2 regions of the Pseudorhodoferax sp. LjRoot39 genome follow, and region 1 is predicted to be linked to the other one. Evidence: riboswitches for the same ligand, from Rfam matches in the RefSeq annotation. Region 1 holds a riboswitch; the other holds the start of a gene.

Region 1 (3,397 bases):
GTTCCTGGGCATTCCGCTGGCCTTCCGCCAGGGCGCGATGGTCAGCGTGGACGTGCTGTACCGCTGGAGCCCACCCGGCGTGCGGCGCGTGCTCGATGCCGTGGTCGCCATCGCCGCGCTGTCGCTGATCGGCGTGATCGTCTGGTGGGGCTGGGACTACGCGCAGCGCGGCAGCGTGCAGACCATGGCCGGGCTGGAGAGCCTGTCCATGTTCTGGGCCTACCTGGCGATGCCGGTCGGCGGCCTGTTCTGCGTCTTCGGCATCGTCGGCAACTGGCTCGACCCGCAGCGCAACGAGCTCGACACCGCCCAATAACAAGAACAACAGGAAAGGACCGCCATGACCCCCGTCATGATCTCCACCATGGTGCTGTGCTTCGCGCTCACCATCTCGGTGGCCGTCTCCATCGGCCTGGCTTCGGTGCTGGGCATCCAGGTGGCCAACGTCAACATGCTGATCTCCGTGAAGGAGATGTTCGGCGCCATCAACAAGTTTCCGCTGGCCGCGATCCCGTTCTTCATCCTGGCCGGCAACCTCATGGAGACCGGCGGCATCTCGCGCCGGCTGGTCGAGTTCGCCAAGAGCCTGGTCGGCGGCGTGCAGGGCGGCCTGCCCATGACCTGCGTGCTGACCTGCATGATCTTCGCGGCCGTGTCGGGCTCGTCCGTGGCCACCACCTTCGCCATCGGCGCCATCCTGATTCCGGCGCTCATCAAGCACGGCTATCCCACGAGCTACGCGGCCGCGCTGCAGGCCACCAGCGCCGAGCTGGGCGTGATCATCCCGCCGTCCATCCCGCTGATCCTGTACGGCGTGAGCGCCGAGGTGTCCATCGGCGAGCTGTTCATCGCCGGTTTCGGCCCGGGCATCCTGATCAGCGGCGCGCTGATGCTGTTCGTGTACCTCTACTGCAAGTGGAAGGGCTGGGGCAAGAACGACGGCGACGGCCGCCTCGGCGTCTTGCCGGCGACCTGGCAGGCCGGCTGGGCGCTGCTGATGCCCGTCATCATCCTGGGCGGCATCTACGGCGGTGTGTTCACACCCACCGAGGCCTCGGCCGTCGCGGTGCTGTACGCGCTGGTCGTGGGCATGCTGATCTACCGCGAGATCGGCCTGCGCGACCTGTTCCCCATCCTGCGCAAGTCGGTACTCTCCTCGGCCGTGATCATGTTCATCATCGCCAACGCGGGGCTGTTCGCCTTCCTGATCACGCGCGCCGGCGTGCCCGACGCCATCGGCCGCTGGCTGGAGGCCGTGCTGCAGTCGCCCGCGCTGTTCCTGCTGGGTGTGAACGCGGCGCTGTTCGTGATCGGCATGTTCATCGAGACCAGCGCCGCCATCATCGTGCTGGCGCCCATCCTCGCGCCCGTGGCCATGCACTTCGGCATCGACCCGGTGCACTTCGGCCTGATCATGGTGGTCAACCTCGCGCTGGGCATGATCACGCCGCCCTTCGGCGTGAACCTGTTCGCGGCCTGCACGGTGGCGCGCATTCCGCTGGACCGCATCATCGGGCACCTGATCCCGTTCGTGCTCGTGATCCTGGCCTGCCTGCTTGTCATCACCTATGTGCCGGAGCTGTCGCTGGCGCTGCGCGACCTGGCGTTCGCGAAATAGGGCTGTCCGCTGGTTAGAATCCGCGCCGTCAGGAGAGAGCCCGCCTCACAACGGGCCGCCGACGGCGCAGGACACCCGTCCGAACGCTCAGGCAAAAGGACTGACCCAGGTCTTGTGAAGACCTTCCTCACTGGAGAGAGGCCCGCCCCGAGCGGGTCCACCGAAGGGGCAACCCGCGCAAGCGGCGAATCTCTCAGGTAAAGCGGACAGCGAGGCAGCCCATGGCGCATTTCCTTCGGGGAGCGCCATGTTGTGTTTCTGCCTCCAGGAAGCCCGCCATGTCCGCCGAATCTCTGCTGCACACCCCCCTGCACGCCCTGCACCTCGAACTGGGCGCGCGCATGGTCCCCTTCGCCGGCTACAGCATGCCGGTGCAGTACCCCAAGGGCCTGATGGCCGAGCACCTGCAGGTGCGCGCGGCGGCCGGCCTGTTCGACGTCTCGCACATGGGCCAGCTGCGCCTGGAAGGGCCCGATGCGGCCGCTGCATTCGAGACCCTGATCCCGGTCGACGTGCTGGGCCTCGCAATCGACAAGCAGCGCTACGGCCTGCTGCTGGCGGACGACGGCGGCATCCTCGACGACCTGATGTTCGTGAACCGCGGCGAGCATCTGTTCGTGATCGTCAACGGGGCCTGCAAGCTGGCCGACACCGCACACATCCAGGCCCGCATCGGCCAGCGCTGCGCCGTCGTGCCGATGCCGGAACACGGCCTGCTCGCGCTACAAGGCCCCAAGGCCGCCTCCGCGCTGGCCCGCGTGGTGCCCGGCGTCGACAAGCTCGTGTTCATGACCGGCGGCGCCTTCGACTGGAACGGCGCGGCGCTGTACATCACGCGCAGCGGCTACACGGGCGAGGACGGCTTCGAGATCTCCGTGCCCGGCCCCTGGGCCGAGTCGCTGGCCCGCGCGCTCCTGGCCCAGCCCGAGGTGCTGCCCATCGGCCTGGGCGCGCGCAACTCGCTGCGGCTGGAGGCCGGCCTGTGCCTGTACGGCAACGACATCGACACCACGACCACGCCGGTCGAGGCGGGCCTGAACTGGGCCATGCAGAAAGTGCGCCGCACGGGCGGCGCGCGCGCGGGCGGTTTTCCCGGTGCCGACAAGGTGCTGGCCCAGTTGGACAGCAGCAGCCCCATCGAACGCAAGCGCGTGGGCCTGGTCGCACTGGAACGCGTGCCCGTGCGCGAGCACACCGCGCTGCAGTCTCCCGACGGCCAGGCCATCGGCGAAGTCACGAGCGGCCTGCTCGCCCCCAGCGTGGACAAGCCCATTGCCATGGCCTACGTGCGCGCCGACTTTGCCGCCGCCGGCACCAAGGTCAACGCCATCGTGCGCGGCAAGCCCGTGCCCATGGAAGTCGTCACCATGCCCTTCACCCCACCGCGCTACCACCGCGGCTGAACCCATTTCCCCAACCCGAGGACACACCATGATCAAGTACACCGAAGACCACGAATGGCTCAAGGTCGAGGGCGACACCGCCACCGTCGGCATCACCGTGCATGCGCAGGACGCACTGGGCGACGTGGTGTTCGTCGACCTGCCCGAAGTCGGCAAGACCCTGGCGCACAAGGACGTGGCCGGCGTCGTCGAGTCCGTCAAGGCAGCGGCCGACGTCTACATGCCGGTCGACGGCGAGATCACCGAGGTCAACGAGGCGCTGCGCGCCGACCCGGCGCTGGCCAACAGCGATCCGCTGGGGGCCGGCTGGTTCTTCAAGGTGAAGCTGTCGGATGCCTCGCAGCTCGACGCGCTGCTCGACGAGACCGCCTACAAC
Region 2 (3,397 bases), 1.6 Mb from region 1:
CGGGCCAGGTCGTCGGCCGCTTCTCCACGGGTGATTCCAAGGGCAACACGGCGCAGGACTCCAGGCACTTCTTCCTGAACCTGGCGCTGGATGCGCGGGGCCAGCGCCTGTTCAGCGTCGACTCCAACACCGGCCAGCTCTACGTGTTCGACATCGCCAGCGGCAGGCAGCTCGCGACCGTCCCGCTGGGCACGGGCGCGCTGGACGTGGCCTACAACCCGCAGCGCAACGAGATCTATGCCACCAACCGCGGTGTCTCGCGCGAGAAGCCGGACGGCACGGGGGCGCTGACGGTGATCGATGGCGCGAGCTACGCCGTCAAGCGCAGCATCGACCTGCCGGTGCACCCGAACAGCCTGGCCGTCACGCCGGACGGCGACACGCTGTACGTCTCGGTCAAGGCCCCGCGCGAGAAGCACCAGGCCTTCCGCAAGGACGGCCGCGAGAGCCTGGTGCGGATCGATCTGCGCTGAGGCCCGCGCTTCAGGCCGCCGCGGCGGCCAGCGGCGCACCTGCGACGCTTGCCGTGTTGCCATAGGCCGTGGCCACCGTCCCGGCCACCATGTCCGCCGTCACGGCCGACAGCGTCCAGCCCAGGTGCCCGTGGCCGGTGTTGTAGAACACGTTGGCCGAGCGGCCACGCCCCACGCACGGCAGCATGTTGGGCAGCATCGGCCGCAGCCCGGCCCAGGGCGTCACGCGGCGCGTGTCCACGCCCGGGAAGCAGTCGCGCACCCAGTCCACCAGGGGGCGGATGCGGTCGGCGCGGATGTCGCGGTTCTCGCCGTTGAACTCGGCCGTGCCGGCCACGCGGAAGCGGTCCGGGCCCAGCCGACTGGTGACCAGCTTGGTCGCGTCGTCCAGCAGGCTCACGGTGGGCGCGGCAGCGCGGCTGGCTTCGTCGTCCAGGTGCACGGTGATGGAGTAGCCCTTGACCGGGTAGATGTTCACGCGGTCCCCCAGCATGGCGGCGAACTGGCGGCTGGCCACGCCCGCGCAGACCACCACGCCGTCGTGCTGGCGCCGGTGGCGCTGGCCGTCGGGGCCGGTGGCGGTGATGGTCACGCCGCCGGCATCGCTCTGCACCGACTCGACCTGCTGCTCGTACAGGCACTGCACGCCGCGCCGCGCGGCGGCCTGCGCCAGGCCGACGGTGAAGCGGTGGATGTCGCCCGTGCTGTCGCTCTCGGTGTACCAGCCGCCGTAGTAGCTGCCGGCCAGCGTGGGCTCGATGGCGCGCATCTCGCCCGGCGTCACGGCGCGGCGCTGCAGCCCGCCCTGGGCCAGCAGCGTGGACACGCGCCCTGCATGATCGAAGCCGGCCTGGTCGCGGTAGATGTGCAGGATGCCCTCGCGCTTGTGGTCGAAATCGATGCCCTCGTCCGCGGCCCAGCCGAACAGGTGTTCACGCGCGGCGATGGCCAGCCGCGCGGTCTCGATGGTGTTGCGTTCGTAGTGCGGCATCGCGGCGATGAACTCGGCGAACCACGACAGCTTGTGCCAGCTCGGCTTGGGCGAGACCAGCAGCGGCGCGTCGGCGCGCAGCATCCACTTCAGGCCCTTGAGCATGGTGGCCGGCAGGTTCCAGACCTCGGCGTTCGAGGCCGACAGCTGGCCTCCGTTGGCGAACGAGGTTTCCATGGCGGCATAGCGGTGGCGCTCGTACAGCGTCACGGCAAGACCGCGGCGTGCCAGGGCATAGGCGGTGGTGACACCGGTGATGCCGCCGCCGACCACGGCGATATGGGATTGCTTCATGTCAGGTTCCAGAACACGCCAGGGGGTTGGGACCACCGCACGACCGTGCGGCGGACACCCCCTCTGTGCTGGACCTGAGAGATTCACGCAGACGCGACGGTCTGCGCTTGCTCCTTCGGTGCACCCGGTTGGCGTAGCCGCCGGGCGCTCTTCAGAGTTCGGTTCGTGGGGCCGGTCCTTTTGCCTGAGAGATTCCGGGGCGGTTGCTCCTTCGGCGCCGACCGCGGCATGTTGCTGCGGTGCGGACTCTCCCGATCCCACGCCGGTCGGCATCTGGGATGCCGGCCGGGTGTGGCGGACCTTGCGGTGCCGCCAAGGCCGCGATTGTGGCGGGGCGACCCCTGCCTGCCAAGCCCTGCGCCTGGACAGCGGCCGCACTGTGGTTTTTCAGCCGCCTGCAGCACGCCGCAAGGTCTTTGCCGCGGCTGGTCCATTTGCGATTGGCTCGCATCTATAGTGCCGGCGATGATGATTGACGCACCCCTGACCGAAGCCATTGCGCCGCAGGCTCTCGACCTGCTGCTCTCCCGCCGTTCCCCCTGGCCGCTGGTCGAACCCATCCCGAGCGAGGCCGAGCTGCAGCGCGCCTTCGCCGCCGCCATGTGCGCGCCCGACCACGGCGCGCTACGCCCCTGGCGCTTCGTGCTGGTTCGCGGTGCGGCGCGCGAACGCCTGGGCGAGCTGTTCGTGCAGGCCGCGCGCCTGCGCGATCCGGCGGGCGATGCCGAGCGCTTTCGCCGCAAGGCCCTGGTGGCGCCGTTGCTGGTGGCCGTGGTCGCCCATCTGCAGCCGCACCCCAAGGTGCCCGAGATCGAGCAGACCGTGGCCACGGGCGCGGCCACGATGAACCTGCTCAACGCGCTGCACCTGCAGGGCTACGGCTGCTTCTGGGTCTCCGGGCCCAATGCCTACGACCCTACCGTGCACGCCGGTTTGGGACTGGCCCCCAATGAGCGGCTGCTGGGCTTCGTCTACGTGGGCACGCCGCAGAACACTGGCCAGCGTCCCGCCGGGCGGGCGGACCCGGCGCCGCACGTGCGCGAGTGGCGCGGGTAGGCCTCGCGCCGTACCGGGCCGCCGCGGCAAGAGCGGTGTGAAAGGGCGCCGGCATGCTCGGCGCTTGCCTTCATCGACCTGGCCAACGCGCCCGTGATCGGCTGGCTGGCGCGCTGGCCTGGCTCAGCCGGGCTGCACGCGGTTCACCAGCGCACCGCCGCGCTCGAAGGCCGTGATGCTGTCGATGGTGGTCTGCATGATCTGCCCGATCGCCTCCTGCGTGAAGAAGGCCTGGTGCCCGGTCACGATCACGTTGGGGAAGGACACCAGGCGCTGGATCACGTCGTCGGTGATCACGGTGGACGAAAGGTCCTGGAAGAACAGGCTGGCCTCCTGCTCGTAGACGTCGATGGCCAGGCCGCCGAGCTGGCCGGTCTTGAGCGCCGCGATGGCGGCCTCGGTGTCCACGAGGCCGCCGCGGCTGGTGTTCACCAGCAGCGCGCCGCGCTTGGCGCCGGCCAGCGTCTGCGCGTTGACGAGGTGGCGCGTGGCCTCGGTCAGTGGGCAGTGCAGCGAGACCACGTCGGCGCTGACCAGCAGCTCCGGCAGGGCCACGTAGCGCCCGCCCGCCTGCGCGAAGTCC

Evidence for each region. Region 1 has a riboswitch for glycine ahead of gcvT (glycine cleavage system aminomethyltransferase GcvT). Riboswitches for the same ligand answer to the same signal wherever they lie in the genome.
Region 2: linked by a shared signal. The riboswitch ahead of ACSQ4M_RS26570 (D-amino acid dehydrogenase) and the one ahead of gcvT (glycine cleavage system aminomethyltransferase GcvT) in region 1 are both predicted to bind glycine.

Annotation. Positions count from the first base shown of each region.
Region 1 covers NZ_CAXUQL020000001.1:4,149,419-4,152,815, reverse strand. Annotated here, with positions in the region: gene ACSQ4M_RS19305 (TRAP transporter small permease) at 1-316, shown strand, start outside; gene ACSQ4M_RS19300 (TRAP transporter large permease) at 341-1,618, shown strand; glycine riboswitch at 1,646-1,723, shown strand; glycine riboswitch at 1,739-1,838, shown strand; gene gcvT (glycine cleavage system aminomethyltransferase GcvT) at 1,897-3,021, shown strand; gene gcvH (glycine cleavage system protein GcvH) at 3,050-3,397, shown strand, end outside.
Region 2 covers NZ_CAXUQL020000001.1:5,713,118-5,716,514, reverse strand. Annotated here, with positions in the region: gene ACSQ4M_RS26575 (YncE family protein) at 1-473, shown strand, start outside; gene ACSQ4M_RS26570 (D-amino acid dehydrogenase) at 484-1,758, opposite strand; glycine riboswitch at 1,921-2,022, opposite strand; gene ACSQ4M_RS26565 (nitroreductase family protein) at 2,215-2,814, shown strand; gene ACSQ4M_RS26560 (2-hydroxyacid dehydrogenase) at 2,938-3,397, opposite strand, start outside.